Regions from separate parts of the Aureispira sp. CCB-E genome, predicted to be linked through region 1. Evidence: riboswitches for the same ligand, from Rfam matches in the RefSeq annotation. Region 1 holds a riboswitch; the other holds the start of a gene.

Evidence for each region. A riboswitch is a leader RNA that binds a small molecule or an ion and turns the genes downstream of it on or off. The one in region 1 is predicted to bind S-adenosylmethionine.
Region 2: it holds a riboswitch for S-adenosylmethionine, as region 1 does, so the genes downstream of both, QP953_RS28655 (OsmC family protein) here and QP953_RS01565 (homoserine dehydrogenase) in region 1, are expected to answer to the same signal.

The regions. Positions count from the first base shown of each region.
Region 1 is NZ_CP133671.1:378,765-395,071, reverse strand. It holds gene QP953_RS01580 (VPS10 domain-containing protein) at 1-624, opposite strand, end outside; gene QP953_RS01575 (hypothetical protein) at 1,083-2,042, shown strand; gene QP953_RS01570 (ATP-binding cassette domain-containing protein) at 2,035-2,736, shown strand; SAM riboswitch class I at 2,913-3,025, shown strand; gene QP953_RS01565 (homoserine dehydrogenase) at 3,195-4,439, shown strand; gene QP953_RS01560 (hypothetical protein) at 4,650-5,162, opposite strand; gene QP953_RS01555 (M1 family metallopeptidase) at 5,311-8,409, opposite strand; gene QP953_RS01550 (tetratricopeptide repeat protein) at 8,739-10,154, shown strand; gene QP953_RS01545 (M48 family metalloprotease) at 10,356-11,162, opposite strand; gene QP953_RS01540 (serine hydrolase domain-containing protein) at 11,490-12,641, opposite strand; gene QP953_RS01535 (transketolase family protein) at 12,796-13,761, opposite strand; gene QP953_RS01530 (transketolase) at 13,812-14,660, opposite strand; gene QP953_RS01525 (SOS response-associated peptidase) at 15,151-15,819, opposite strand.
Region 2 is NZ_CP133671.1:6,634,877-6,651,183, reverse strand. It holds gene QP953_RS25830 (hypothetical protein) at 1-745, shown strand, start outside; gene QP953_RS25825 (hypothetical protein) at 750-1,208, shown strand; gene QP953_RS25820 (hypothetical protein) at 1,214-1,636, opposite strand; gene QP953_RS25815 (DUF6495 family protein) at 2,020-2,505, shown strand; gene QP953_RS25810 (bifunctional oligoribonuclease/PAP phosphatase NrnA) at 2,590-3,615, shown strand; gene QP953_RS25805 (hypothetical protein) at 3,636-4,136, shown strand; gene QP953_RS25800 (hypothetical protein) at 4,248-5,720, shown strand; gene QP953_RS25795 (HlyD family secretion protein) at 5,799-7,040, opposite strand; gene QP953_RS25790 (ABC transporter permease) at 7,106-8,353, opposite strand; gene QP953_RS25785 (MarR family winged helix-turn-helix transcriptional regulator) at 8,729-9,169, shown strand; gene QP953_RS25780 (nuclear transport factor 2 family protein) at 9,348-9,782, shown strand; gene QP953_RS25775 (hypothetical protein) at 9,844-10,710, opposite strand; gene QP953_RS25770 (tetratricopeptide repeat protein) at 10,854-11,972, opposite strand; gene metX (homoserine O-acetyltransferase) at 11,992-13,032, opposite strand; gene QP953_RS25760 (trans-sulfuration enzyme family protein) at 13,038-14,243, opposite strand; partial or broken gene QP953_RS28655 (OsmC family protein) at 14,316-14,525, opposite strand; SAM riboswitch class I at 14,920-15,004, opposite strand; gene QP953_RS25755 (glycosyltransferase family 2 protein) at 15,156-15,980, opposite strand; gene QP953_RS25750 (enoyl-ACP reductase) at 16,272-16,307, opposite strand, start outside.

The DNA of each region.
Region 1 (16,307 bases):
CAAAACTCCAACAGAAGCGTTTTGTTGACCATCAGCATCTCCTGTTGCTAAATAGATTACATTGGCATTAGCATGACTAACAACTACATCACTGACTCCTAAAGTAATTTGGTTATCTGTTAATGGAATCCAAGAAACGCCGCCATTAATGGACTTCCACAACCCTCCACTAGGTGAACCGACATATAAATGATTCGTATTCCCTACCTCCCATGCAACGCAATTAATGCGTCCCATTCCACCATAAGCATCTATAGAAGACGTTGGCACCGTGATTGGACCAACAATAGACCAATTGGAAGTAGTAGACCTTAATGTTGGCTTTTGTTTTAATTTATTTGCTTCTTCCAAGGTTCTCTGTGCAGATACAAAGTTACCTTTTTCATCTATTCTACTTTGCCAATAATATTCCCAACGCTTATATTGCTTGTATGATTGACTATAATTAACAGCCTGCTTTTTGCTAGATTTTCCTTCATACTTTGTCTCCATCTGTTGTTGGATGGTATAAAAATTTTCACCTTGATTTTGAAGATGTCGCCATTCGTGTAAATCAGAATTTTGAGCGCTAAGATTGAATATAATACAACTCAATGCAATCGCGAATAATTGTTTTTTTTTCATATTGGAACGTTTATAAAAAGGAAGTATAGGTATCTCCCATCAATTAAGATATTAATGCTGTGGAGTTGTGTGGTGGATAAATAGTTAACAACACTTGTATTCTTTGACCATCAAAAAGTACCTTAACGACAAAGTATTATAACTAAAGTATGAATACCTTTAAACATCTTTCCACAAAAAAAACAACAATTATTTACTTTTAAACAAGCAACAAAAACACACAAACAAATAAATACCAACAAATTATCATCAATATTCATTTCAACTTAAAATACATTTTAAGCATACACCTACTATCATTATTTTCTTGTCCATAAAGTCTGATTTTTAGTCCATTCGTCGATGAACTCGATTCGTTTAACTAAAAATATAGTTAAGCTATGTTAAAATTATTCTGCTCTAAAAAAGTCTTCTTTAATTCGTAACTACAAACCAATAACACTGAACGCCTTTTGTATATGTTACCGATTATTCATCAATACCTTAACTTTCGAGTTAAACAAATATTTAGAATCCTCAAAGACATTGGCATTGGACACCTAATCCTCCTTGCCCCCATCTTATTTGTTGCTATTTTGGGAGTCTTACAATTAGTTTTAACCAGTCAAAATGGAGGAATTGCACTTGTTCTTCTTTTCTCTTGGGTAGGAACACATTGGAATCGCAAAGACCGTTTTTTCTTAGAGCAACTGACCATTCCTATTGCTATTTTTTTCAGTTTAGACTATTTTATCGCAAATAGCTTTTTCATTTTTACCTTTATTCTCTGGGGGAAATGGCAAAACTTGATTATTCTATCATTTGGTCTTCTTATTTTATCCTTTATAAAACCACCTTATCACAAAGGAATCAACAAAAAAGGGCTTCCTGTTTTTTCGTTTGAATGGATACCTATTGAGTTGTTTGAATGGCGTACTGGATTGCGTAAAAGTGCCTTTACATTTATTCTGATATACATGCTGGGGTTAGGATTTAGTTTTTATCCTATCACCACTCCTATTTTTGTGTTATTAATGGCATTAGGAGCAACAACTTTTTTCCAATTTTTTGAACACAAAGATTTATTATTAGCCGTCAATTATGACAAAAAATTATTAGAAAAAAAGACGATAGGCAGTTTAGTAATTTTCAACTTTTTGATGCTTCCTCATTACTTACTCTTTGCTCTATTCAATCCTTATCCCAAGCACTTAATTGCGTTGTTGATTGTTGCTATTATTGCTCAATTAATCATCACTTTTTCTATTGTCATGAAATACAAAAGTTATAGCTTTCACCAATACAAGTTACACAATAGCCTTCCTTTGGCTATTTTTGTAGGCTGCTGGACCATTCCCTTTTTGTGGCCAATTCCTGTTCTTATGATTATTCGCTTTTGGAAAAAAGCCAAAGAAAATTTAATTTATCACTATGCTTAATATAAAAAATTTAACCGTTTCTTACCAAAAAGATTGCATTCTAAATGCTTTAAACATTCAGTTTCATTCTGGAGAAATTCATGGCATATTAGGCATGAACGGAGCAGGTAAAAGCACTTTTTTTAATAGTATTTATGGAATAAAATCCATTGATAGTGGCGAGTGCCTGTACCAAGAAGAATGGGTCAACAGCAGCCAAGTTGCCTTTATGCAAACCCATACTTATTTTTATCCTTACATGAAAGGAATAGAGTACCTTGAACTAATGAGAAAACAAAATCCTGCTTTCGATCCTTTCCATTGGAATCAAATCTTTGAGTTACCCCTTCACCAATTGATAGAAAACTATTCTACAGGCATGAAAAAGAAATTGGTTTTTATGGGAGTTTTGGCGCAAGATAAGCCCATCCTAATTTTGGATGAACCTTTTAATGGAGTGGATATCGAAAGCAATGAAAAAATCATTCAGATACTAGAGCATTTACGCCAAAAAGGGCGTTTGATTTTACTTTCATCTCATATTATTCATTCTTTGACAGATTGTTGTGATAAAGTAAGTTATTTAAAAAATGGCCAATTTGCTCGAACCTATTTGAAAGAGGATTTTAGCGAATTACAGTTTCTAGTTAAAGAATTAGTGCAACAAGACGTAGCCAATGTTCTAAATTCCTTGGACAAAAACAAACAAAACTAAACAACTCTTAATCAACAACTTAATGTTTAAAATTTCATATCAAAATAAACTCAAAAATGTTAACAAAACGTTAATAAAAAAAGTTTTACTTGGATTTATAGTTTATTTTGCTCTATCTTTGTGTCAACAAAAACAGAAAGTTCAATTCAAAATATAAAGAATAACATCTTTATACATTCTTATCAAGAAAGGTGGAGGGAATAGGCCCTGCGAAACCTTGGCAACCTACCCATTTTGGGAAAGGTGCCACATCCTTCTCTATAATTTTATTATAAGAGATAGATAAGTTGCAATTTAGAGCATCATATAAATTTTATAAAACGCTCTTCTAGCACTTGTCTAGGAGAGCGTTTTTTTTGATGGTGCGCACATCTAAAATAATGATCTTCTTGACATTTTCTCGGTAAGTAATGAATATGAATTTTAATTTAATAACAAACTGAGAAAAGAAAAACGACATGAGTAATACGATATTAAAATTAGGCATTTTTGGATTCGGTTGTGTTGGTCAGGGCTTACACAATGTCCTTTCCCAAACAAAAGGAATCAATGCAACGATTGAAAAAATTTGTATCAAACATCCCAATAAGAAACGTTCTTTAGATGCTTCCTTTTTCACCACCAATCCTTCAGACATACTAGACAACCCCAATATTGATGTGGTTGTTGAACTAATTGATGATTCTGATGCGGCATATCATATTGTCAAAGAAGCTTTAATTAAAGGCAAAGCTGTCGTTAGTGCCAATAAAAAGCTAATTGCTGAACACTTAGAAGAACTTCTATTTTTGCAAAGCAAACACGAAACACCTCTCCTTTACGAAGGTTCTGTCTGTGGAAGTATACCTATTATTCGCAATTTAGAGGAGTATTATGATAATGATTTATTAAGTTCTGTTTCGGGTATTTTTAATGGTTCTACTAATTATATCTTATCCAAAATGCGCCATGATGGGCTTGATTTTGAGGTTGCATTAAAAGAAGCTCAAGACAAAGGTTTTGCAGAGTCAGACCCAAGTTTGGATGTTGGAGGCTTTGATGCTAAGTATAAACTCTGTATTACTCTATTACATGCTTTTGGTTTGCTTGTTCGCCCTGAAAATATTTTGAACATTGGCATCCAAAATTTGAGTGATCAAGATGTAAATTATGCCTCTCAAAACAATCAAAATATTAAACTAGTTGTGCATGGACAAAAACAAGGACAACACATATCTGCCTTTGTAATACCGACTTTTGTATCGGCAGATAATCCTCTTACCAATGTGCATAATGAATTCAACGGAATCGTCCTAGAATCTGCCTTTGCCAATCAACAGTTTTTTGGAGGAAAAGGAGCAGGAAGCGATCCTACGGGCTCTGCTGTTTTATCCGATATTAGTGCGTTGACCTATGGGTACAAATATGAGTATAAAAAACTCCATCAAAATACAGTTGTCACTTATTCTACCAAACAACTCTTAGAAGTTTATGTCCGCTATCAAGATAAAAATGTTGTCCAATGGGGTGATTTTGAATCTATTAATCAACGATTTGAATCGAAATCGTACAACTATGTCATCGGCACTGTTTATTTAGAGCAGTTGTTACAGGAAGAATGGGCGTTAAATCCTACTATTTCTATTGTGCTCAAATCTATTGTAGGAGAAGCAATACATGACGTTGCTGAACAAAATAAGGATGCGGTTTTAGAATCCGCTTAAAATAAAAAGAGCAAGGTTGAAGTTTCGGTTAAAGTTCTTCAAACATGCTCATGGGAATGGATTAGAAATCCATCGATTCGTTCTCTTTGGATGTCAATTCATTCCTTTTAAAAAATACGTATTTGCCAAATTAGTTAGTTAGTTAGTTAGTTAGTTAGTATACAGAACCCATCTTCAGCTGTGGTAACTGAAGATGGTTCTGTATTTTTTTTATTGGCGAGTTGTTATTTTTAAGGTATATGCTCCAGTGCTATTCTCATCCAATCCCGTTACAGCCACAATAACATGCGTTTTTACAGAACCTGCCTTCATCATGATACGATCCAACTCTCCTGATGGTTTTGCACTTGACTGACATCCTGACTTAGATACATTTTCTAAATACGGAGGCACATCAAAACGTTGGGCATCAATCATGTACCCATACAAACTCATATCGTTGTTGGTACTTACTTCTACTAGAACTTTTGTATTGGCTGGCACTTCAAACGCATACAAACGATGATGTCCGCTAAAGTATCGTTTTTGAGCTTCTGTAAAACAACTTACAGAACCACGCATACCAAAACGCAAATCAATAAAACGACCTTCTGACAAATCTCCTTTAACGGTTTTTGTTTTATTTAATTCTACGTCCAAAACCTTGACATAATCTGGAAATTGAGCATTGGCGGTCACAATCATAGCTGCCATTAATAGAAGTGTAGCGATAAATGATTTCATTTTTTAAGCTTATTTTAATGATTAAATATAATGGTGGGGTACATTTTGATCGTATTACTAATAGACTAAGGTACAACAATTTTATTAAAAAATTAACCACCCCATTCAGCAGCTATTTTATAAAAATACTGTATTGTGCCACTTTTTTCTAAAAGTCAAATTCCTCTACCACTCTACTAGGCTTTAGTCTACTCAAATTGAAACTGAATGTAATACGACGATAAAATTCATTTCCTGTAAATGATTTAATTTTATTTTCAATAGAATCAGTCCCAAATAATGGCAAGTAAATCCCCGCAGCACCATCCCAAATATCCAACATCAATCCACCACTTATCATCAAACCATCCATCAAACTAGGATTCGGTATAGAGCCGTCAGAAATATGATGGTATCCTATATCCAAAAAAGGTTTTAATCGGATAAACCTAGTTCTGAATGGTAATTTGATTGGAATGTCTGATTTCAAATTCATAGAGAAAATAAAGGTATTACTTGCCCCTGCCCCTATAATCGGCTCAATTGCTGTTTTAAAACCTCCTTCTCTAAGAGAAATTTGTTGTGCCAAAACATTTTCTGTTTCTTGGCGCCCCATAATATGATCATCGTAATGATAGTCCGTACGATTTCCTGCTATTAGCAACAACGGGAATTTACCAAAACGGCGATCAGTATGCATCAAAAAACCACCTGTAAATATCCTTAGATCAACTCCCCACAAACGACTATACATAAATTTGAAATTAGCTTCCAAACTTAATTTTAAATAATGCTGCCTCCCATCTATAACATCATCATAGTTCGCATATTCTAAGGTTGTTAATAAACTTAATGGTGCTTGAGCTTGTTTGTTGGTATAATAATGACTTAGACGATGTGTACTTCTCCACGTTGCTACTTTTCCTAAAAACTCATAGGTAAAACTATTGGTTAACGTATCTCGAATGCTATTAATTTGACCACTTTCTTCTACAATAAAAGCGTGTTCAAAACGGAACCGATGTCGTTCTTTGCTAATATCTGAGCTTTTTCCTAACTCAAACTCTAGATAAGGGGCAATTTTATAAAATCGTTCTTTATAAGCATAAGGACGTTCATCGGTATAGCGTTTCAAGCGTTTGTGAAATGTTTTAAACGTTAGCCCATGCGAAAAGCGATGTGTTTTGATATAGCTATTGTGTTTCAACTCTCCCATACCTGTTGCTGATAAGGTAAATGTTGAAAAGAACGGCACAACACTATATTCCCATTCTGGTTTGGGTATGGGTAAATTGTATACCGCTCCTCCTATCATTACGCCATCGTATAAGTTAAACCCTAACAAAGGCAACCAGTTGATTCTTGGTTTATTCGGATCTTTGAAATCAGCCAAAAACTGTATACGAACAGGTTCTCCCTTTCGGAACAAACCATAGTTTCTAATTTCATTATTATTGCGATTAATTTCTGGCATTGCCTCCTCGGCATCAATCTTATAAGCAACAGCATTTTTTGATACCAACTCTACAGTTGTATCTGCTCCCATAGCCAATGGCTCTATCCATATTTTTTCCAATATATTGTCTTCCTCATCAAGGGCGGATACAGAAACTGGAGCTGCAATTTGTCCTTTATTTTTAATTGTTACAGAAGCCTTATCATGTTTACTACAGCAACGATGTCCCGTAGAAGCGTAATCAATATGGCGAGTGGTATTGATGACATTATCAAAAAACCAATCTAACTTTTTGGTACTCTCTGCCTCAAATACAGCTCTCAAATCACTAGGACTAGGATGTTTAAATTTCCATGTTTCAAAATACTTTTTAAGTATTCTATCCAATTCTTCCGTTCCTAGATACTCTTGTAAGTAACGAAAAGACAACGTAGGTTTGGCATATCCACAGATATAATAATTGATAAAAGATAAATCTTGTGAACGACTCTCTATGGGCTGGTCCTCGTGTTTTTTAGCCTCATGCAAATAAGCCAAGTACTCTATCTTAGTGGTATAATAATCGTAATGCGCAGACATATATCTAGAGTCCATATACGAATTCCAACCTTCGTCCATCCACGGGTGGTCTCGTTCATTGCTACCCAATATCCCATAAAACCAATTGTGCCCTACTTCGTGTGTAATCACATTATCTAAACCAGAAGGGAAGGAAGCCAAACCAATAACGGTTACCATTGGATATTCCATATCTCTCCCCTCATAATCCCCCTGAACAACCGTCACAGAATTATAAGGATACTCTCCTACGATATCAGAATAAAACTTCACAGCTCTATTGGTATATTCCAATGCTTTTTTGTCCCAAAGATCAGATTCTTGGTCTGTAAACATGGTATAAGTCTGCACTACACGCCCAGATGACAGCTGTACACTATCGTGTTGTACGTGATACCGTTTGTCGGCAAACCAAGCAAAATCATGTACATTATCAACAGTATAACGAATCGTTTTTTTCTTATCACTAGATGGAGGGAAAGGAATATTGCCATAAATATTGCCATAAAATATACTTTGATAATCTTCTTTTTTTGATGCCGCTACTTGTTCGGCTAAAAATTCTTTTTCTGATGCTGTTTGTAAATCTCCTGTTGCACCGACAATATAATTTTCCGGAAGCGTAATAGAGACATCAAAAGAACCAAATTCTGAATAAAACTCTCCTTGACTCAAATAAGGCATAGGATGCCAGCCATCTTTGTCGTATACCGCTGGTTTGGGGTACCATTGACAAATCATATAAGCCTGACCAACATGCCCTAACCTAGAAAAATCGCTAGGAATAACAACTCTAAAAGGCGTTTTGATTATAATTGTTTCTTTGGGTTTTAATGTTTGGGGTAAATGAAGCTTTGTTATATCTGGATTTAAAAAATCTTCCTTCCAATCAATAGGTTCTCCATTGCATGAAAACTCAAGCTTGTCAATAAATCCCCTGTCCTCTTTTTTGCTAAAATGAAAATCCAAACGACCACTATTTAATAACTGTTTGGCAAAGGCTGTTTGTTGATTTTTGTAAGCATTGGGCCATAAATGGAAATACAAGTAAGACAAACTGTCAGGTGAATTATTGGTATACTCTATTTCGATATTTCCAGTCAAAACATGATTGATATCGTCTAATTCCACCGCAATTTTGTAGTTGACTTCTTGCTGAAAATAATCAACATTTTGTGCCGATAAATCATTAAACATCAACACCATTAACAAAACTAAATTAAGGTAGGGTTTTACTTTTTTATTGTGATACATAGGAGCGATTGTTATAAAAATTATAAAATAATACCATAGGTAGATGCTACTAAAAGCTAAACTACAACTTTTAAATTTTTGTCAAAAGTGCTTTGGAGAGAACTAATGGTACAAGGTTTGAATTAATAATAAAGATACAGTTTATCTACAATTAACCTGACTTAAAAAGTATGGTGATTTTTGTAGAAATTCTATTAAAAAAGAAATAGGGATGGCACAAAATATAAACAATACGGTGACAAACAAGCCTTGACTATTGTCTTTTTTATTTGTATCTTTAAAGAAAGAGGTACTTATCTAAGTGCTATTTTGAACCCAAACAACTTTAGATGGAAGCACATGATTATGATGGAGAGCATCAACCAGATTTGAAATTGCTGGTTCAGCGATATGAAGGTATGCTAAAAGAAGGTGGTATCTCTTTTTTAGAGGTAGATAGTTTCTTGATGTTATCGGATTATTACGAGGAAGGAAATGACTTTAAGCGTGCTTTAGTAGCTCTAAATCACGCAATGAATCAACATCCCTACTCTGCGTCTTTATATGTCAGAAAAGCTCAAATTCTTTCAGAACAAGAGCGATATGACCAAGCTTTTGAAGCTTTAGAAGCTGCGGTTATTTATGAGCCTTCTGATTTGGACATTTACTTGACCCAAGCAGATATCTATATGCGTATGTTTGACCAAGATAACGCTATCAGAGTCATTCAAAAAGCTAAAGAATATGCTAGTAGGGAAGAATTGGGCGATCTTTATGTTTTAGAATCTACAATTTATGAAACAAAAAAAGATTATGATAATGCGCTTAAATATCTAAAATTAGCGCTTCGCAAAGATCCTAACAATGAAATTGCATTGAGTCGTATTTCGGGTATCTATGATCAAACCAAAGATTATGGCGATGCCATTACATTTCATCTGAATTTTATCAATCAGAACCCATATTCTTATTGGGCTTGGTATAATTTAGGGTTAGCTTACTTATATGTTGGTTTGATCGAAAAAGCCGCCGAAGCCTTTGATTATGCCATTGTTATCAATGAGCGCTTTGAACCTGCTTATCATTATTACATTGATTGTTTAATTGGATTAGAACAATTTGATGCAGCCATGCGCTACCTTTCCGAATACTTGGATTTGTTTGATGCAGATCCAGAAATTTGGTATCGTTTGGGACAGTGCTACGAACATCAAGGAAATTATGAAAAAGCAAGAAGTTACTATACACAAACCTTGCAATACAATAGTTTAAATGGACGTGTTTATCATAGCATTGGCAACTGTTATATAGAGGAAGATGAGTGGTATTTGGCAGAAAAAGCTTTCTTACAAGCCTATGCTGTAGATAAGTTTAATGAAGAATTTTGTCTTTCTCTAGCAGATACTTATGATGCTTTAGAAAATTCAGACAAAGCGCATGAGTTTTACCACAAGGCACTCGCCATTGAACCTAAAGAGGTTAGCATTTGGATTCATTACATAGAGTTCTTGATTGATGAAGAAAGCTATGCTGTTGCCATTGAAATGCTTGACGAAGCAAGACAGTATATCGAAGACATTTTGTTGGATTTTGCGTTAGCTGCTGTGCTTATTGAGTCTGGTCAACGTCAAGAAGGTTTTGTTGTTTTAGGGCAAGCACTTATGGAGGATTATAATATGCATACCTATATTTATCAAATTGCTCCCAGATTGGCAGATGACGCTAGTGTAACTTCGTTCATATTGCAGTATAAAAACGAGTCTTAGATTATAAATTTTAGATTGAAAGCCACTTTGCTCTACTCAAGTGGCTTTTTTATGTTACAAGTCTAGCGTACTTGCTCTAATGACCAAAAAGAATAGAAGAAGTATTCAATAAATATCTGCATCCAAATAAAAAAATCGTTCTACCATAGTCTTATAGTAGAACGATTTTTTAGGTATAAGTGCCTAAGATCAGGTAGTTATCTATGGCAATGTTGCTAACATTGCTGCATAGGCACCTTGATCGCCATTATCATGATATAATGTAGTTGAACAACCTAGTTCTGTTGCACGTTCATTAATTTTAGTAACACGATTTCCTGGATCAGGGTGTGTACTCAAAAAAGCAGGTGTTCCAGAAGTTTGTCCTTGTGCTATTAGCTTAGCAAAGAATCCTGCCGCTCCATTACAAGCATACTTAGTGCTGTGTAAATAATCAACAGAATGTTCGTCAGCGTCTGTTTCATGAGCACGGCTAAAACCTAATTGTGCCAAACTTCCTGCTACTTGTCCCAATTGTGCTGCGGTTGCATTATTACTAGCAATTGCAATTAATGTTTCAAGTCCATACTGCTCTGTCATACTAGCCGTTGAGTGGCGTTGATCTGCATGTGCAATTTCATGTGCTAATACCCCTGCTAAATGATCTACTTTATCCAAATATTTCATCAATCCAGTATACACATAGATATATCCCCCAGGAGCACAGAAAGCATTCAAAACGCTATCATCATTAATGATCTTTAATTTCCATTCAAACTCATCTTTGAATTTTACTTCTGGCGATGCCAAAATTTCATCGCGCATTGCCAACAAATAAGTATAAGCTGTTGCATATTGCGTTTCATCCAATAAAGGGTACTCTGTAGGGTTAGAAGCTATCTCTTGTTCCAATTGTGCTCCTAATTGCTTGTCTTGACTTACCGTGAATACATTAATCGGGCGATCACAAGCCGTGTGGAACACAGCCACAAATAATAGCAGAGCAAATAAATTTCTTAATCTTGTCATTATATTTATGGATTTGTTTGTGTAAATATTGTTTACAAATAAGTTATTGTTAATGAATAGAGTGCTTCTAAAAACAACCTTAGAGCAAGATTTCACATTCTATTCTACCTCAAAATAATTGCTAATGTCTATTATTTTAACTTAAAAAAGGCGTCTATTGTTGCCAATTTAAACACTTATCTTGCCAAAAAGTATTATTGGTAATGGTTTAAGAGGCTTTAGTAGGTAAATAGAACCTCTCGTTTTTTTTCATAAGGTAACATTTTTTCCATAAAAAAACCATTCCAAAATGAGATTTTAAGCTCATAGTTCCTCTAGTTATATGCATTATAATGCTTTCATTAAAATAAATGCAATTGCCTCAGCTGAAATGTTCTGATTGACAGATACGGCACAAATTACTCCTGTATTAGTATCATAAGCCAAAACAGCTTTGTAGTTTTCGGTTCCTCCACTATGTCCTATCCATTCTTGGCTACTTCCATTGATTTTATCAAAATCGTACAACATAATTCCATTGCCATAGTACATTCCATCATTAAACATAGGATACAAATTTGCCAACATCCCATGTACGGTCTCTATCGGCAGATACTTACCTACTAATAAGGCATAGAAAAATAAAACCATATCCTTTGAATTAGCAACTATATTTCCTGCCCCCAAAGGTACAGAATATTCCGTGGTAATTGTTGTGTTATTATAATGTGCCAAAGCTAAATTGTTAGGTAATTCTCCCAAGTTCAATACTCGTAAAGAAGATAATTGTTCTGGTCTTGCAATTCTATCTTTAACAATCTCCTGAAAGGATTTATTTTCGATTTGCTCTACAATCAATGCAAGTAATAAATACCCAGTATTGGTATATGCCCAGTATTCGCCAGGTTGAAATAATGATTCCTTGGACAATGCTATGTTCAACAACTCTGTTGGGCTATGAAGCTGCTGACTAAAGTGCAATGATGAATCACTATTAAAACTATAAATACCGTTGGTGTGATTTAATAAATGCTCAATGGTTATCTGATTCGAATTTTGAATATTCGGATACCAATTTTGAAGAGGTGAACTGAGTTTTAATTTCTGTTCTGCAACCAATTGGTAAACAACAGTACTTGTCACGAGTTTAGCGACACTTGCCCAATAAAAAACCGAAAGGTGATCAATCAAAACATTGTTAGGTTTAGAAATAAAACCTGTATCAATTTGCCAAATTCCTTGATTGGGAATAAACATAGCAGCCGAAAGCCCCGTTATCGCTTGCCTACCCATAATGTCTTTAGCTTCTCTATCTAAGATTGTTTTCACAACAGATGAAACTTGCTGATGAAGTCTATAGTTGCTCGTATCGGGAAAAATATACTTGGAAGGTTGCGGATGTAGATCGCCCCCTTTATAACGAATGGGTTTTACAAGAGCATCTTTACACCCAACAAAAAACAACATACAATAGAAAAGCGTTATTCTCTTACAAAACATAGGTCCTTTATTAATAAAAAAAATCCTTATTACCTTTATTATCACTATACTATAACAACTCCTCTCAAATAGTATAACGATGCTAAAAATAATAAGGATAGTCTATCACTCCTCTAATAAGAAGAAGACCGTTTTATTTTATAATAAATTGATACTACGCATTTTCAGCTTTTCTTTCTAGTACTTTTTTAACGGCTTTAACAACATCAACCGTATCCAATCCATACTTAGCAATCAAATCAGGTACCTTTCCACTTTCTCCAAAGGTGTCATTTACTGCGACAAACTCCATCAACGTTGGTTGTTTTTGAGCCAATACACGAGCAACACTTTCTCCTAATCCACCTATAATATTGTGTTCTTCAGCAACAACGACACATTTTGTTTTCGCTGCTGATTTTAGGACAGCATCTTGATCCAAAGGCTTAATCGTATGAATATTAATCAGTTCACAACTAATACCTTCTTCCTCTAGTTGTTTGGCAGCTTCCACAGCCTTCCACACCAAATGCCCTGTTGCAAAAATAGTAACGTCTGTCCCTTCATTTAATGTCAACGCCTTTCCTATTTCAAAAGGCATATTTTCTGTAAACATAGGCCAACTTGGGCGCCCAAAACGAAGATAAACAGGACCATGATGCTCAGCAATTGCTACGGTTGCTGCTTTGGTTTGGTGATAATCGCAAGGATTAATGACAGTCATACCAGGCAACATTTTCATCATTCCCACATCTTCCAAGGTCTGATGAGTAGCACCATCCTCTCCCAACGTCAGTCCAGCATGAGAAGCACAAATTTTTACATTTTTATCAGAATAAGCAATCGACTGGCGCACTTGGTCAAAAACACGAGCCGTTGAGAAATTGGCAAATGTACCTGTGTAAGGAATTTTTCCACCTGTTGCCAAACCAGCAGCAACGCCCATCATATTGGCTTCTGAAATCCCCATTTGGAAGAAACGCTCAGGGTTCTCATCAATAAATTTATTCATTTTGAGTGACCCTACTAAATCTGCACAAAGCGCCACTACATTAGGATTTTTTTGACCAGCTTCGTACAAACCATCACCAAAGCCATCTCTAGTTGCTTTCTTGCCTGTACTTATAATATCTTTAAGCATTGTTTTTAATTTTAAGTTTAGAAGTAATAACTAGTTAAAGCAATTGAAACTTACAGAGGATAATCTCCTAGAGTTTCTTCTAGTTGAGCTAACGCAATATCTTTTTGCTCATCGTTAGGTGCTTTACCATGCCACTTGTGAGTTCCTGACATAAAATCAACACCATGCCCCATGTCTGTTTTCATTAAAATAACAACAGGTTTCCCTTGACCAGTTTTTGCTTTTGCGGCATCAAAGCCTTTGACAACTTCTTCCATGTTGTTACCATCCATGTGCACCACTTCCCAACCAAATGATAACCATTTGGCTTCCAAGTCTCCTAAACTAAGTACATCATCATTCGCACCATCAATTTGCTGCCCATTCCAATCTACAGTAACAATGACATTGTCTATTTTTTGGTGCGTTGCAAACAACATTGCTTCCCAGATTTGTCCCTCTTGTAGTTCTCCATCTCCTGTCAACACATAAACTAACTTATTGTCACCATCTAGCTTTTTTGCCAAAGCAGTTCCTAAAGCAACTGATAATCCTTGTCCTAAAGAACCTGAGGCTACACGTATACCAGGAAGTCCTTCGTGTGTTGCGGGGTGACCTTGCAAACGAGAATCTAGATTTCGAAAGGTTGCTAGCTCCTCTACTGGAAAATATCCAGATCTAGCCAACACGCTATACCAAACAGGTGAAATGTGCCCATTAGATAAATAAAAGACATCTTCTCCTTTGCCTTCCATGTTAAAAGAGGGATTGTGATCCATTACTTCTTGATATAATGCTGTAAAAAAGTCAGCACATCCTAAAGACCCTCCAGGGTGACCACTTTGACAAGCATGTACCATACGAATAATATCGCGACGTACTTGTGTAGCCATACGTTCTAGTGATTGAATATCAGCCATGATTTGATTATAATTATTATAAAATTAGTAGTATAACGCTAAAAAGAGGTTTTCCTACCACCTTTTTCTCAACGGTTACTTATTGATTATTTAAACACTTCATTTTTGAATGAGCTATGCTGTCTACCATTATATTTATATTGAAGGCATTGCATTGGCAAAACAATAGCTTATTTCATTAAAACTGATTATCATCAGCCGCACAATTCTAAAACCACAAATCAAAATCTATGATAATCAATGCTGTAGAACTTTTTCTTTTACTTTATAAAGTAAATAAAACTTAAAATAAATCACGCTAGGCAATAAATTTGCTGCAAATATACATTTTTTATTTGTAGGGAGTTTAAGTTCACTCTAAGGAATTATATTTTAGTCTTATACCCTTGCTAAGGGTATAAAACGAAAAGAGTTACTTGTTGTAAAACCGAATAGAAATTAGATTGCTAAGTCCAGTAGTAATACTTGGTAATTTATTTTTTGAATGTTCCTAAGAGCTCAGTTCTATAGGCTTGTGAAGTTCTGGATAGTTATTATCCAAAGAATCAACTTCTTTAGCAATAGGATAAATATCCAAAGAAAGGTTTTCTAAAGGTTGAAGTATATTAAGTGCGTTAGGAAGCGAGTGTTCTCCCAACCATTTAGCACGATCAGTTCCTGTTGTTATCAACGCTGGCATTCTAGATATACCCAGTTCTTTTAGTGAGTTATTGGCAGGTGTTGTTATAATAGAAAAAGTCTTGTGTAATCCTTGGTTACCATCTACCCATACATCCCAAACTCCTGCAAAAGTCATCAAGTCTCCATTGCTTAATTGTACTCGATAGGGTTGAGTAGCTCTCCCCTCTTTTGTCCACTCATAATAACTATCAGCAAAAATTAGGCAGCGTCTCTGGCGAATTGGCAAACGAAAAGATAATTTACTGGCAATTCCCTCTACTTGTGCATTAATCAAATTTGTTCCCACACTTTTGTCTTTAGCCCAATGAGGAATCAACCCCCAACTAAATATCTGTAAATCTAGAGATTGATTGGTCAACAAGTAAGCATTTTGAGTTGCTCCAATATTAAAACTCTGTTGCAATTCTTTTTTTATATCTAAATTAAACTGACGCTTCATTTTTTCTTTTGAAGCAGAGAAGGAGAAACGAGTGGGCATAAGTATCAAGAATTTTGAAGCACATTGGTAAATAGGATACCACTATTATATAACTATAGTATCGTTTATGCTATTTAGGCTTGTTTTTTTATTAAAACAAATCTATGTGTGGGTATTATTTTTTGAAATAACCCGTAAAGCTAAGCTTATTAAATTGATTATCCACAATTTTTCCTATTAATTTTATACTTTTTTTTTGTTAGCCATTTTAGCTTATCCACAATTTATTTAGTTATGCACAAAAGTAACGTGGATAATTAACTCATTTTTTAGATTTCTCACTCTATGCTAACTTTTTTGGTTACAAATCAACCTCAAAAACGCAAAAAAGGGTTAAAAAAAAGTAATTTTTTACTACCTAGGTAAGTTACGCACACATAATTCACAAGTTATCCACACCTTATTCACAATGTGCATAAATCCATCCATAAAAGTATCAACACCTTTAAAAAGATATTCCTCTATCAAAAATAATAGTATTACTTCTA
Region 2 (16,307 bases), 1.1 Mb from region 1:
TAAGGCTTACCAACAGTTAAAAGTGTTGATAGAGGACTACGGCAAGCTTTTTTTGCGAGAAGAGTTGATTTTACTTTACGATTATGCAGAGAATTTTTGTATTCGGAAAATTAACAATGGTATTACGAGCTATTACAAGGAGTTTTTGACGATTTATAAACAAAAGTTAGAAAAGCACTTATTGTTAGAAGATGGTTATTTGCCAGAAAGTGATTACAAGAATATTGTAACAGCAGGGGTAAGAACGAAAGATTATCAGTGGACAGAAATTTTTATTCACAAAAACAAAAAGAAACTTCGACCAGAAGTTCAAGAAAATGCCTTTAACTACAATTTGGCTGTTTTTTATTATGCAACTCAACAATACTCAAAAGCTTTAAAGTTGTTGATGACGATCTTATTTACAGATATATCTTATGGTGTTGGAGCCAAAACAATACAACTACAAATTTATTATGAATTGCAAGAAATGGAACCTTTGATTAATTTGGTTGATACATTCCGATTGTATGTCATGCGTCACAAAACCCAATCCGACTACCGAAAAAAAGCCAACCTGAATATGTTAAGAATTGTCAAAAAAGTGGCAAAATTAAAAGAAAAGTCAACTTTTATGGCAGAGAAGCAGTTTGAAAAAGAACGAACAAAATTGCAGCTGTTGTATGCAGAGTTGAGTCCTTTGTCTAATTCTGATTGGATCAAAGAAATCATCGAGGAGTTAGCTCAAAACGCTTCTAAATATTAGAAATATGAAATATGTATTTAATCTGTCTCTACTTTTTTACTTGTTGAGTTATTTATTACCTTTTGTAGACCGACTATCAGGGTATGAGGTAGAGTTTGAGATGTGGCACTCTATTTTTGCAGATAACATTCCAGATACCGATTTGGCTACGATATGGAGTATTAGATGGATGGTAACTACTTTTTTGTTGGTTTTGTATTGGTCGCGAGTACCAGAAATACATCGTTGGTTGAGCCTTTATACAGACAAAAGTTTGTTAAACAGGGGCTTGGTACTTGTCTTGACTTTTTTAGTGACTTACCCCTTTTTATTTGAGCAAATGAATTGGCAGTGGGGAAGTATAGCTTGGGCGAGTTTAGCTATTGTTACAGGAATAATTTATCTAATAACAGAGTATCCTCCTGCGCCAACCCAAACATTTCATAGTTTAGAACAGCATTTGGTAGAGTTAGAAGAGGATTAATGTTCTTATAAATGAAGCACAGCAACGCTATCATTAACACGTTGAATGTTTTCTGGAACATAGATAACATAGCTTATTTGTTCTTCAATCTCTTCTCCTTTGATTGTAATAATATTTTTGTTTTTCTTAGAACTTAAAGTTAATGTTTGTGTGTTGTCATCATACGATTTCTCTAAGTCATAACGTCCTCCTTTGGCTATAAATTCTAGTAAACGAGTATTGGGTGAGGAAACGTTAATCAACATTTCAATTACTATACGAGAGCCCTTAATTGTTTTAACTAAGATTTCACTATCGTCTACATCCATGGTTATGTTGGTCGCATTCATCGATGAAAATGTTTGATTGAATTTGAAATTGGCTTGTCCATAACTGTAGTTTAGACTAAGCGCAATAAAAAGAATTAGGGAACAAAGTTTCATTGTCATAGTATTCGTATTTTATTGATTAGTCCGATTAAAACAAGGAGTAGCAGCCAAGCTAAGTAATGGACTATTATTATTGCAATTGAGTGTGATTGGGCAGTGTAATCTGCTTTTGGGAATCTATAATTCTAGAATGATGCCAAAAAAATATTAGAGAAGCTATTTAAACTTAAAATTGCGCTTAATGGTAGTTTTTGGTGTTTCAACTTAGGCTAATTTTAAGAACACGATTTGTTTTTATGTATTTGATTAGTAATTGTTTAGGTTGTTTTTGAGCCTTGATAAGCAAGCTGTGAACGGCTTGTTCAATGAAAAGTTCAATAAAATGCTTAATTTTGCAGTAACAAAAGGAATAGATAACATTTCTGAATTTAATTAGCAGAAACATGAGATTTAGACGACTGACAAATGAAGAATTGGAAACATTGGAAGAAGATTTCGTCCAGTTTTTAGCTTCCAATCAAATTACAGCCAAAGAGTGGGTTAGCCTAAAAGAGAATCATCCAGCCAAAGTAGAGGAGTTAATCACTTTGTTTAGCGATATTGTATTAGAAAAGGTGTTTTCTAAAATTGATTGCTTGCAACATAGAACCAAAGATACTATTCGAGTGTTCTATTGCCAAGAAGATAAAATTACAATGACAGGCTTACAAATTAACGATCCTACCAAAGATTTGACCAATCCAGAGGATTTGAATGTTTTGGCAAATCCCAATAATCTAAATGGAAGTGTAAAAGTCTTTCAAATGGATAAGGCTTATGCTCAGGATCGCGCTGACGAAGTATTCAGTATGTTGTACAAAGATGGTTGCCAACCTGCAAGTAAATCTATGTTTGATGCATTGGTAAAAATGTATGAAACAACCACCTAATCGTGCCGACGATATTCTTGTCCCTTTTATTTTATCATTCATATACCCCAAAATGAAATAAACCAAGACCTTTAATACCTCCTTATGCAAAATTTTGAACAATTAAAAGACCTGTTATCAAGCCCCAAACGTATTGTAATTACTTCCCATGCTAATCCAGATGGTGATGCCTTGGGGTCGTCTTTGGGCTTGTATCATTATCTAAAAAAACAAGGTCACAGAATCACTGTCATTATGCCAACCGAAATGCCACAATTTCTAAATTGGATGAAGGATTTTGACAATGTGTTGGTTTATGAAAATACACGTACGTTTTCTACCCAAATACTAAAAGAAGCAGAATTGATTTTTGCATTAGATTATAATGGTTTGGGAAGAATAGAAGGCATGGGGTCGTTGGTTGGTAATAGCAAAGCCTACAAAGCTATGATTGACCACCATATAGATCCAGAAGATTTTTGTCATGCTATGTTGTCCGATGTTACAGCAAGCTCAACTTGTCAGTTGATTTACGAATTTATCGAAATGATGGGAGATTTGGATCAATTGGATGCGGATATTTTAAATGCTTTGTATGTTGGTATTTTGACGGATACAGGAGGGTTTCGCTATGCAACTTCTGCGAGGTTGTTTCGGATTGTTGCCAATATGTTAGAAAAAGGGGTCGATAATAATAAATTGACAGACTTAGTGTTCAATTCGTATACTGTTAAGAGTTTTAATTTATTGGCCTATTGTATTTCTGAGTGTTTAGAAATTATGGACGAATACAATACTGGAATTATAACCCTTTCTCATGCCGATCATAGAAAATACAACATTCAACGCGGCGATTTAGAAGGCGTGGTCAATTTTATTCTAAAAATAAGAAAGATGCGTTGTGCAGCTCTGATTACAGAACGCCGTGACATTGTCAAACTGTCTTTACGCTCTAAAGGCGACTTTTCTGTTCAAAAAATTTGTTCGGAACATTTTAATGGTGGGGGACACAAAAATGCCTCAGGAGGTGCCAGCAAAAAATCTTTCCAAGAAGTAATTGAGCAGTTCAAACATGTTATTCAAAATGAATACAAAGAGGAATTAACCAAAGAACTGGTGGTAGAATTATAAAGCTTCGAAAACTAAAACCTATGTTCTCTCTTTTTAGAAAAAATAAAAAAATACAGCATCCTTTGTTTGGTGAGTTGGTTTATAGAGCCAATCGGGCGACGAACAAAACCGTACTTCCTGGCTTTTGGCAAGGGCGTTTGCAATTGATGGGAGATAGCCCAACTACGCTAATTATATGGGGCGACAAGAACGAGGCACCACATCCTAAACAAACAACACTTTTTAATCAAATTGTAGGTAATATAGAGGCGTATGTGCTTGAATCGAAAAAAGGCATCGCTGCTCAACTACAAGAAGAACAACCACAGACTTCCAAAGCGATGCTTGCTTTAGAGCAACTCTACATCCAAGCTTATCCGATGACCGATCGGTTGAAACAAGACTTGACCGCAAATTTGGAAGGGGTTGCTTGGGGCTTTCAATTTTCCATTGATTTTAAGGGAACAGAAACTCCTATGACGGGCTATTCTGCTTATGTCGATTTGGAGTTGCATCCTACTTTTCCATTTACTTGCTGTTGATAGATGAATTATATATATATATGGTAATGCAGTGATGAAAGAAATTTTTAGTAGTTTTATGCAATACTAGCTTTCAAAAAAAGCTTTTTATAAAACTAAAAACTAAATATTATGAAAAAGATCATTTTTATTTCTGCACTTCTGTTATTTTCTGTAGCAATTTTTGCTCAAACTTCTCCCAAAATGGGAGCACCATATACTGATGTTGGCGGTAAATTTAAGTTTTACATAGCGGATGAAGATTATATTTATACGGCGAAGGTAAAAGACAAAACGGAGTTGTTGGTTCAGAAATTGGACAAAACGTCTCTCAAAGAACTTAGTCAAAAAATCTATAAAGATGCTTTGACTAAAAATGCGGTTCCTATTAAATTGATTGAAGTAAACGGTTTGATTTATCTTTTTTATACTAATGAAAGTAAAAGAAGCATCGTAGAGGTTTATGTCACAGTAATTGATTACAAAAATCTTGCGTTAAAAGAAGAGAAAAAACTCCTATTTGCTATAGAGGAAGGGCTTTATAAAGTGCCTTATTCTACTTTATGCAAAGTATTTGTGTCTGAAGACAAATCTAAGTTTTTAATCCAATACCAAAAGGCATTACCAAAAGATCAAATGTCTGAACAAACTTTTGGTCTTCAAGTTTTTGATAATGAGTTAGAGAGAGTTGGTGGTGGAGAAGTTTTAATGCCTTTCCGTTGGGATGTTATGGATGATATGCAGTATAGTGTTCAGAACAACGGGGACATTATGATGGCAGGTTATCATAAAATAAAAGAAGAATATCATTTAGTTACTATCAATAAAGATGACAAATCATTGGATATAAAAGCCACAAAGGATAAAAACTCTAGTTATTTTTATGAATATGCTTTTAACAAGAATGCGCAAAAATACGTGGCAGGATTTTACCGTACTGGTGAAAGTGATATGAACATGTTTGTCATCAATTTACAAGATTCAAAAAAATATGAAGTTGAGATTCCTAAAGAGTTGATTCCATATTATCAAGGTAAAAAAGTCAATGCAATTATGGCACTTGATGCCATTGGTCAAGACGATGGAGGAGTCTTAGTTATCGGTCAAGAATTGTATGGTATAGAAGTCTACGAAAAATGGAATAATGGAGTACTAAAATCACGTCCAACTTCTACTGTATACAACTTTAATGATTACTATTTAATTAGAGTGAATCAAGATGGTACATTAAGGTGGGTAAAGAGGATAAATAAAGAAAATAAAAACGTCACTAATTCACTGGGCGAATATGATGGGCCTATGCTCAAAGTTTTGAAGTTTCATCCAAGATTGCAATATAATTATATTTATGACGAAGAAAACCATTATCTCTTTTTTACCGATAATTTGAGCGAATATAAAGGAAGGATGCTTTGTGCTTATAGAGTGGATGATTCATCTGGAGAAGGAAAGTATACCGTTGGTTTTAATACAGGCAAGATTGATAAACAAAAAATTTATCATATAAAACCAGCAAAAATAGTTGCACTAGGCAATCAAGAATTTGGTGTAGAAGCCTACAAGAAAAAAGAAGGCGATTTTATAATACAAATGCATGTGGATTAGAGAAACTGATATTAAAAAAATAACAAAAGGCTGTCTGATGGTTCTCTAGACAGCCTTTTGTTATTTTTTTAAGTAAGTTTACATAGCCCCCTGCACCTTGATTTTAGTACTAGTATCAACGCCTTCTAAGATTTCAATATTAATTCCATCCGACAAACCGACTTGAATGTATTTCTTTTCAAATTCTTGATCGCCCACTTCTGTTTCTACATAAACTCGACCATCGTCCTCAAACATCAAATCACGCTCTAGAATGGCCATGACATTGGTTCGTTTGTCTAAGATAATATCGGCACTAGCACTGTAACCAGCGCGAAGGAAAATACCTTCTTTTTGAATGACATCGGCAATGATTTCAAATTTTACAGAACCAGATTCTTCTACTCCTTTAGGAGAAATATAATCCAAGACCGCTTCAAATTTCTCTTTTTCAATTGCTCCAACGGTTAATTCCAAGCGCATTCCTTTTTTGAGTTGTCCTACATCCGACTCATCTATATTCCCTTCAAAAACTAAATCTTGCATATTGGCAACCTCAGCGATTTCTGTACCATCGTTGAACGTATTTCGTTCGATAACAGCATCCCCAACTTCAACACTAACATCCAAAACCATCCCATCAACCGTAGCACGAACCATATTGGCAATTTGTCCAGACTTACTAGCGACCCCTTTTTGTAACAATTGAACATTACTAATAGCCGATTCTAGTTCTTGCGTAAGCACTTCTACATTTGATTTTAACTCAATAACCGAGCTATTGGCACCAATTTTTGTGTTTTCTAAGGTTGTTTGCGCAACATCCAAAGCCGTTTTAAATTGTAGATATTCTAATTCAGGAACAACGCCTTCTTCAAACAGTTTTCGATATTTTTCCTCCTGAATTTTAGCATTCTCAAACTGTGTTGTTGCTTGTTGAATATCGTATTTTTTAGCACTAATATTTTTTTGTTGTTGGTAACGACGTTTCGCTTCTTCCAAACGAATGCGAGCCAGTTCTACATTAGCTTTAGCATTGTTAAGTGCGGTAGGGCTAGGCACCAATTGCAAGCGAGCAATAGGATCTCCTTTTTTGACAATGTCACCTCCTTTTACAAAAATCTCGTCTACAATACCAGAGACTTGTGAGGTAATCATAATCTCTATTCTTGGTTTTACAGTACCTGTCGCAACTGACTTTAAAGTGATAGAAGTTTGATAAGGAGTTGTGATTTCATGAACCGTACTTCCTGATCCAGAACCATTATAAAAGTAGGAAACCAGCCAAATTGTTAGAAATAAAAATAAGGTTAGTACAACTCCAAGTATGATGTTTTTCATTTTAAACTATATGTGTGAACAAACTAGTAGGTTAGTAAATAGTATGGAATATTATAAATAATAAATCACTCCGAACGTAAAGCTTCCACAGGGTTGATTCTAGCCGCATGCAGCGAGGGCAGCAACCCAGCCAACAAGCCAGATAAAACTAGAACAACTAAAGAGCCAATACTGACACCTAAATTAACTTCAGGATTCATGAACATTTGCCCTGACATATCCATTGCAGAAATAGAGTAATTGATAAAAGAAATAATGCCCGTTCCCAAAAGTAATCCAATATACCCTGATAGGGTCGTAATAAACACAGATTCCAACAGAATTAAGCTAATAATAGACCAAGGAGTTGCTCCAATAGCTTTGCGGACACCAATTTCTCTAGTTCGGTCTTTGACCGTAATCAGCATGACGTTGCTAACACTAACAACACCAGCCATTAGCGTACCAATTCCTACAATCCACAAAAACCAACGAACGCCACTGAATAATCCTGTAATTTTTCGATACTCTTTCTCCAAATTAAAACAACCAATAGCTTGCTGATCTTCTGGAGAAATTCTATGCCTTGCTTTTAAAAATTGAATGATATTATCTTCTACATCACTGATTTTGGTTTCACCAGTAATCGTACATACAAACCAAGAAATATCTTTTCCATTGCCAAACAAGCGTAAAGAGGTGCTCAATGGAATAAAAATTGTTTCCTCAGCTTCTTGCAATCGCCTTGATTCTCCCTCAAATTTGACAACGCCAATGACCTGAAATGGAATTCCTTTGACAATCATGTATTTGCCAATTGGGTTCTCATTGCCAAAAACTTCTTCTTGCACGGTTCGACCAATCACAGCTACTTTTCGTGCTTCTTTTTCGTCTTTTGGGTTCAAAACACGCCCTTGAGTAGGAAGCAACGATTCTACTTTAAAGATACCTTCCCATTCCCCTCGAACATCAAAATTATTAGATTGCGTTTTGTAGGAAGCGACAATATTACGAGTAACATGGCGAGGTGCTAAAATGTCAATATAAGGCGCATGCTCTTTCAAGGCATTGATGTCTTCTATATTAAACGATTCCCAGCGACCAACAGGCATGCCTTTGTAAGCAAGACTTGTCTCTTGGGGCCAGATGTACAAACTATTGGTAGAACGCCCTCCAAACTCATTCAAAATACCTTTTTCGAGGCCATCTCCCATACCTAGCATAAAAATAAGCATAAAAATGCCCCAAAACACGCCAGCTGCTGTTAAACCAGTGCGTAGTTTGTTTTGTCGGATGGTTCCGAATATTTCTTGCCATTTATCTCTATCAAACACTTTGATGTAATTTTTATTATGGTAGCCTTTTAAACAGCAGGGTATTATTGTATTAGGAGGTAGCTGTTTTTCTAGGAAAAACTAAATTTTAAACAATATTTAAGCCAAGTTGGGTATAAATGAATTGAAGCTACAAAAGTAAGAGAAAATTTAAAAGTGCAAAAATTAAAAAGACGAATAGACTTATTTTAACGATTCATTTTGATAAGCGCCTAAACAACAACTTTTTTTTATGTTAGAAATATAGGGCTAGCTTTAATGTCACTCATTTATAGGAGAACAAGTGAAGGATGGATTTGTACATTTCTAAATCAAAAACTTGGATTATTAAGTTATTTCTATTATTATTGTTGATAAATCAATAATTGATATTCTATGAGCAAAGATTTACTATTAGATGATGTTTATGTTTTTTTGTTGGAACGAGTTTCTAGAAGGTTTAAAAAGTACGCTAAAAAGGAATTATCAAACATTGGAGTCAATTTGTCTAGCGAACAGTGGGTCGTCTTAAAACGAATCAGTGAGTATCCAGGAACCACTCAACGAGAAATTGCAACTTCTACTTACAAAGACCCAGCGTCGATTACTAGAATTTTGGACTTGTTACAAAAGCAAATGCTAATAAAAAGAGAAGGTGGAGCCGATCGCCGCTCTTTTGGTATTTATCTGACAGAAAAAGGGGCAGGAGTGGTCGAAAAAGTCTTGCCAGTAGCCGTTGAAATGAGAGCTAAAGGATTGGATGGAATTAGTGATGAAGAGAAAGTTACTTTGAATCGATTGCTCAAGAAAATTCATGATAATTTTGACAAACTTTAGCAAAACAAAAGGCAAAGAGTACTGCCCTTCCAGAGGAATAGCGAGATGCAATAACTAGTGCTATTTTTTTATACTGATCATTGATAAATCAATAATTGTTTAGTCAATAGTTAGGTGCATTTTACCGAATTTAAAAACACAGAAATCATTGATTTTAATTACTATAAAAAAGATTATTATGAAAACATTATTATTAGGAACGATTTTATGTTTATCGCTTACCGATAACTATGGGCAATCCAATTCTGCTAAAGGAATTGTAGACGTTGTAGAGATGTTTGCCAAGAGTGCCGACCAACAGAACGTTACCAAAATGAAGAAAGTTTTACACAAAGATTTTCGTGCTTTGGTCAATCGGATGTTTGGAAGTAAAGATTTGAGTGTAACGGATAAAGAAACGTACCTGTCGTTGTTAGAGGCAAAAAAGATAGGAGGCGATGATAGGGCTGTTCGTATAAATAGCATCAGCATTCAAGGTGCTAATGCTTATGTTCACGCAACATTTGTTGGCAAAAAGCTGATTTTTAATACTTATTTATTGTTGGTAGAACAAGAGGATGGCACTTGGCAGATTGTCAACGATATGCCTGTAATCGAAAAGGTGGAGTCATAATTATAAAAAACAACCGAGTTCCTATTTTAGTTGGAATTCGGTTGTCTAATATAGAGCAAAACTATTGAGACAAATGCGCTTGAGCGACTTTTTTCTGTACTGCCCTATCAAATTTCGTTTTCCAATCTTCCCCATAAAGCTTTTCTAAGGTTTTGAAATAGCGAGCGTTTGATTTTTCTACTTTAGCCATTTCTTTTTCCATTTTGGGCGTGAGTTCACAACCTTGGAATTTTACTTCGTAAGCAATTCCCCAATCTTTGGCTACTATTTTTTTAGCCTCAAAATAAGTCATATAAGGCTTGCCAACCACATAATCCACCCAAGTAGCTGTATTATTGGCTAAATGTTGCTGCTTGGCTACTTCAAACTCTACTTCTTGATCGAGTATTTTTTGCCAACCTTTACCAAAGGTATTTTCTAGTTGTTGTACGTAATCGTTATTAGCGAGAAAAAGCTCTGTTAAGGCAGCTTTTTCGGTTGCACTCATGTCTTTTGTCAAAAATTGAGGTTTGTAGATAATGCCCCACGTTTGAGCAACAACTTGTTTGGCAGCGTAAAAGGATTTGTCTTTATTGTTATCAACTAGTTCGTACCAAATCCCTTTTTCTTGGCTTGTATTACGATGTATTTCTTTTTTTACTTCCAATTCAAATTCCTCCATCCAATTATCCCCATATTTAATGGCCAAGGTTTTGAAGTAGGCTTTATTGGTAGCTTGGTACTGCTTGGATTTATCAGACATCTCATCAGATAAAACACAGCCAGCAAAAGTAGCTTGATAATTGATGCCCCAAGCTTTGGCAACCGTTTGTTTGGCTTCAAAATAACCAGGCATTGGACGCCCAATTACATAATCATTCCAAGTACCTTGAGCGTGAATAGACAAGGAAATAAATAAAGTACTTAAAAGCAATAATAAAATTCTCATGTGTGTATTTTTCTAAGAATGGTTGGGACAATAGACCGCTAGGTTTTGGCAAGGTACTATTGATCCAACCTTAAAAGTATACTTATTATGAATCCAAAACATATGCCAAGATAAGGCGGAAGATATGCCTTGAACCTTAAAAATTACCTACAATATTCATTGAAAGCATCAACAGCAGTTGTTTCTTCTCCCAACTCGATAGCTGTTTTGAAATCCATACAGGCTTTTTGCCGCTCATTTTCCTTGATGTAAAGCATTCCCCTAGCTAAATAATCCTCTCCGTAGGTAGAATCTATAGCTATTATTTGGTGATAACGCTCAATGGCAGCCGAATAATTGTTGGTTGCTTCGTAGACATCTGCTAGCGAACTCAAGGCCGCAAATGACACGGGATTAATATCCAAAACTTTTTGGTAAAGTTGAATTGCTTCATCGTATTGTAGGGTAGCTAGTTTGGCATCTCCCTTATTTAAATAAGCCAATTCATAATCAACATCTAATTCAATTGCTTTGTCAAAATCTTGACAAGCTGCCTCATACTTTCCCATTTTATTAAACGTATATCCTCTATTGTTATAACCTAGTGGATCATCGCTTTGCAGTTCAATAAAGCGATTGTAGTCCTCAATTGCCGCTTCATAATCAGCTTTCATCTCGTAGGCATCGCCACGTTTGATAAATGCATCTGCATAATTAGGGACTGACTCAATAATTCTATCCAATTCATCAATGGCCATATCATAAGCCTCCATATCATAAAAACAGGCTGCTTTTTGGTAAAAACAATCGGTATTATCTTCTTCTAACTCAATCGCCGCATCAAAGTCGGCCAATGCTGCTTCATAATTGGCTATCGTATTATAAGAAATACCACGATTGTAATACAAGGTAGCAGAATTAGCTTGCAATTGAATCGCAGTGGAATAACTTTCAATGGCTTTTTCCTCTTGCCCCAAAGCAGAAAAAAGAATGCCTTGACAATTGTGTGCTCTAAAGGAGTTTGGAACTAACTCTAGTGCTTTGTCTAAGTCACTTTGTGCTGCTGGGTAATTTTCCAATTCACAATGTGCAAAAGCTCTCTCGGTATACGCTGTCGCATTTTCAGGATTCGCCTCGATGACCTTGGTAAAATCTTCAATAGCCCCTTTGTAGTTTTGTTGCTCGACTTTTTCAATGCCTTGATTTAGAATTTCGTCAGCTGTTACAAAATTAGAACAAGCAAAGAGTCCTGTTAGGATAAAAAATAATAGAATGATTTTCATAAGAATGGTTTTAGGAAACTTAATAGTTTGCCCTCAGTCGTTTAAAGTGTTCTTCCAAAATAGTATTAATTTGTGAGACTTCAATTAAAAATCCATCATGACCAAATTTTGAGTCGATTTCATAATAAACACTTTTGGGCAAATGTCGCGTTAAAAACTGCTGCTCAGACACAGGAATTAACAAGTCACTCGTAATCCCAATAACAGACACAGGAATATTGAGATTTGCCAAAACAGTTTCGACTGGAGCTCTATCTCGACCAATATGATGCGTATCTAGACATTTAGACAAATGCCAATAACAATGTGCGTGAAAGCGTTGGGCTAGTTTTTCGCCTTGATAACGGACATACGAAGCGGCACGATGTTGATCGAGTTTGGGCGTATCATCTGTTTGGGTTTGGATATAGGCATTGATGGTTCGGTAAGAAATAAGCCCTAAGGCTCTCGCTGTTTTTAAGCCCATGGAGCCAGCTGATGGACTGTCCTCTTGCCAAGTAGCATCTGTTTCTAATGCCATTCGTTGCGCTTCGTGAATGGCAATACTCCAAGCCGTTTCTCGTGCACTAGTTGCCAACAAGACCAAACTTTTGAGCACATTAGGAGCCGCAAGCGCAAATTCTAAAGCTTGATGTCCTCCAAAAGAGCCTCCAAGCCCCATCATTACGGTAGAAATACCTAAATGTTGACGTAGTAAATGGTGTACTTGTACGACATCTCGAACCGTAAATGAAGGAAATTCAATGCCATAAGCTAAGCCAGTTGTAGGATTAATAGAGCGAGGGTTCGTTGTGCCATAAAAAGAACCCAAGACATTGGCACAAACAATAAAATGTTTGTCAGGATTGACAAGTGTATTGTCTCCTACCACACCTTGCCACCAATCCGTAGGATCAGAGTTTGCTGTTAAAGCATGAAAAACCCAAACAACATTATCTTTGGCTGCATTGAGTGTCCCAAAAGTATGATAGGCAATCTCTAGTTCGACTAAATGCCCGCCTTGTTCTAGGTTAAAACCTTGTTGATATTTGTAAATTTGTACGTTTTTTGGATAAATCATACTGGTTATTTAGATTTTTCTAAAGCTTGATTAATATCATTAATAAGGTCATCTAAATGTTCTAAGCCTACAGAAAAGCGAATCAAACCATCTAAAATGCCAACGGCTTCTCGATCAGTTGTACTGAGCTTAGAATGTGTGGTAGACGCAGGATGTGTGGCAATGGTTCTAGTATCCCCTAGGTTGGCTGTTAAAGACAACAGTTCTAAAGCGTCCAAGAATCGGCGACCACGTTCTAAGCCTCCTTTTACAATACAAGTAAATAGACCTCCTCCTAACTTCATTTGGCGTTTGGCTAAATCAAACTGAGGATGTGAAGGGAGATGAGGATATTTAACCGATTCTATTTCTGGGTGATGTTCTAGATAACTAGCCAGCGCATAGGCATTGTCACAATGGCGTTCCATGCGAACAGCTAGTGTCTCTAAACTTTTGGATAATATCCAAGCATTAAATGGTGAGATAGAAGGTCCTGTCCGACGAGCAAAGGCATAAACTTTGGCAACCAGTTCTTTTTTGCCCAATACCAAACCACCTAAAACCCTTCCTTGTCCATCGATCCATTTGGTAGCAGAGTGAACGACTAAATCTGCCCCATAGTCACTAGGTCGCTGCAAGTAAGGAGTAGCAAAGCAGTTATCGATATTAAGCAATATGTTGTGTTTTTTTGTTAATTTCCCTAACCATTCTAAATCAATAAAATCTAAGGCGGGATTAGAGGGTGTTTCGGCAAACAACATCTTCGTGTTGGGCTGTATTGCGGCTTCCCATGTTTCGAGCTGGTCAATGTCTACATAAGTATAGTCCACGCCCCATTCGGGTAAAATTTCTGTGATAATACGGTGTGTATTTCCAAAAACAGAGCGGCAAGCAATTAAGTGATCTCCTTTTTTGAGAAAAGGAGCGAGTGAGGCAAAGATAGAAGACATTCCCGAAGCAGTTGCAAACCCATCTTCAGTACCTTCTAACAAACACATTTTTTGAATGAATTCACTAGCATTTGGATTGGAAAAACGAGAATAAATGTGTGCTTCTTCTTCTCCTGCAAAGACGGCTCTAGCTTGTTCGGCATTTTCAAAGGTAAAGCTAGAAGTCAAGTACAATGGAGCCGAGTGTTCTCTGTTGTGCGTTGGTGCTGTTTGTGTTCGAATTGCCAACGTTTCTGCTTTATAAGTTGTTGATGTTACTTTTTTAGGGGAGGCAGGAACCAATTCATAGCTGTAATTGATAGCAGCCGTTTCTTTTAAAATATGATAGACAGAGCAATATTTATCTACGGTTAAATCAATTGCCTTTTGAAGCTTTTTCTCATCAACTGTTCCTGTTATGATAATTTTTACCTCAATATCTTTAAAAATGGCAGGAACAGCTTCGGTGTCTCTATTGGCTTCAATTTCTATTTGGAAGTCTATGATTTCTTGACGTTGCTTTTTTAAGATACTAATAATATCAATGGCAGAGCAACCACCGAGCCCTGCTAGTAAAGATTCCATAGGGCGGAATCCCTTATTTTGACCACCAATAGAAGGCGCTGCATCTAATTCTAAGCGAGCACCCGATTCGTTTTGTGCTAAAAAATGATAAAAATCATTTTGTCGATTTAATGTGATTTTCATAAAAAAAAGTTTACATTACTTCGTGGGAAAATCGCATCAGTTTGATTATCAATAGAGTATGCTTTTTGTTGCTTAATTTCTTAAAGGTTTGAGAATCAAACTGATGCAAAGATGCTTTTTTAGGTTTTTACAAAAAAGCTAAAAAATCCACGAAGTACTAAGTTTAGTAACGATAGAAATATCATCATTATCGAGAAAATGAAAAACGCTTCTAACAGATAAAGTTAGAAGCGTTTGGTATAGTAGATTATCAGTAGATATCAAGCTTTCTAACTTATCTGTCTTGAGTTAGCACCTTACTAAAGCAGGTTGCCAAGGCTTCTAAGGGCAAGTCCCTCCACCTTTCTCGATAAGTAATAAATGCGAAGCTAAGGAGTAGTTGTGACACTACCAAGTTATTGGAGTGAAAATAGCAAATCTCCCAACGGATAATAGGTATAGGTTATGGTTAATTGTCATGCCAATGAAGGCAAATAGGTTTAACCTAATATAGAATTGTAATAGGACTTATAATCCTAAGACTAGCTTAAAGAAGGCTAAAGAGCCTGCAATTAGCATCATAAAAAGTAGAAACAAAATTCCTACAAAAAATACATTTTTTATAGTTCTAACAGGGTTGAATTTAGCAATGCAATAGATAGCTCGAACGCCATCTTTCCAATTGATTTTTTTGCCTTCTGCAAAGGTTCTCCCATAATAAGAAATGCCAACTTCATACACTCTAATATCTGGAATACGCGCCATTTTAGCCGTTACCTCTGGCTCAAAACCAAATCGTTTTTCTTTCAGATCCAAACTTTGAACCATTTTAGTATTAAACATTTTGTAACACGTTTCCATGTCTGTTAGATTCAAATTGGTATTCATATTTGATAAAAAGGTCAATAGTTTGTTGCCGATACTATGCCAAAAGAATAGAATGCGGTGTGGGTTGCCTCCCATGAATCTAGAGCCATAAACGACATCTGCATTTCCATTTAAAATAGGCTTGAGCAGAATATTGTACTCTTCAGGATCATATTCCAAGTCGGCATCTTGAATGACAAGATATTCTCCTGTAGCTTTAGATATTCCCGTATGCAAGGCAGCCCCTTTCCCTTTGTTTTTTTGATGTTTGAAATATTGAATGTCGAGTGTTGGATTTTCGTTTATATATTGTTGAATAGCTGCTTCTGTATTATCGGTAGAACAATCGTTGATAATCAAAATTTCTTTCTGAATGCCTTGGGCTAAATGTACTGCTTTTACTTTGTTTAGAATCAAATGAATGGTTGCCCCTTCATTGTAAGCAGGAATGACAATGGATAGCGTACTGATGGTTGGTAGTTGCATTATGATTGAGTAAAACGATTTGTAAATAAATACTTTAAGTGCTTAAATACCTAAATAACGATTGTCATGTACTAATCGTGCAGTGATTTATGGTTGAAAATAGGAATTAATGTCCATATTTCAAAAGACAGTTATCTCATTCATAGATATGACAAGGATGAGTTGGATATGTTACACACAAACAGCCCAATAGGATTAAAAAATGCAATTGCTATATTTGGCAATTGCATTTTGTATGATTTATAAACTTATTCTTATTCAGGCGAATAAGAGTCGTTCCTTTGTGGTTTTTTATTTATTCAAAATAGCAGGATTCATTCCCATATT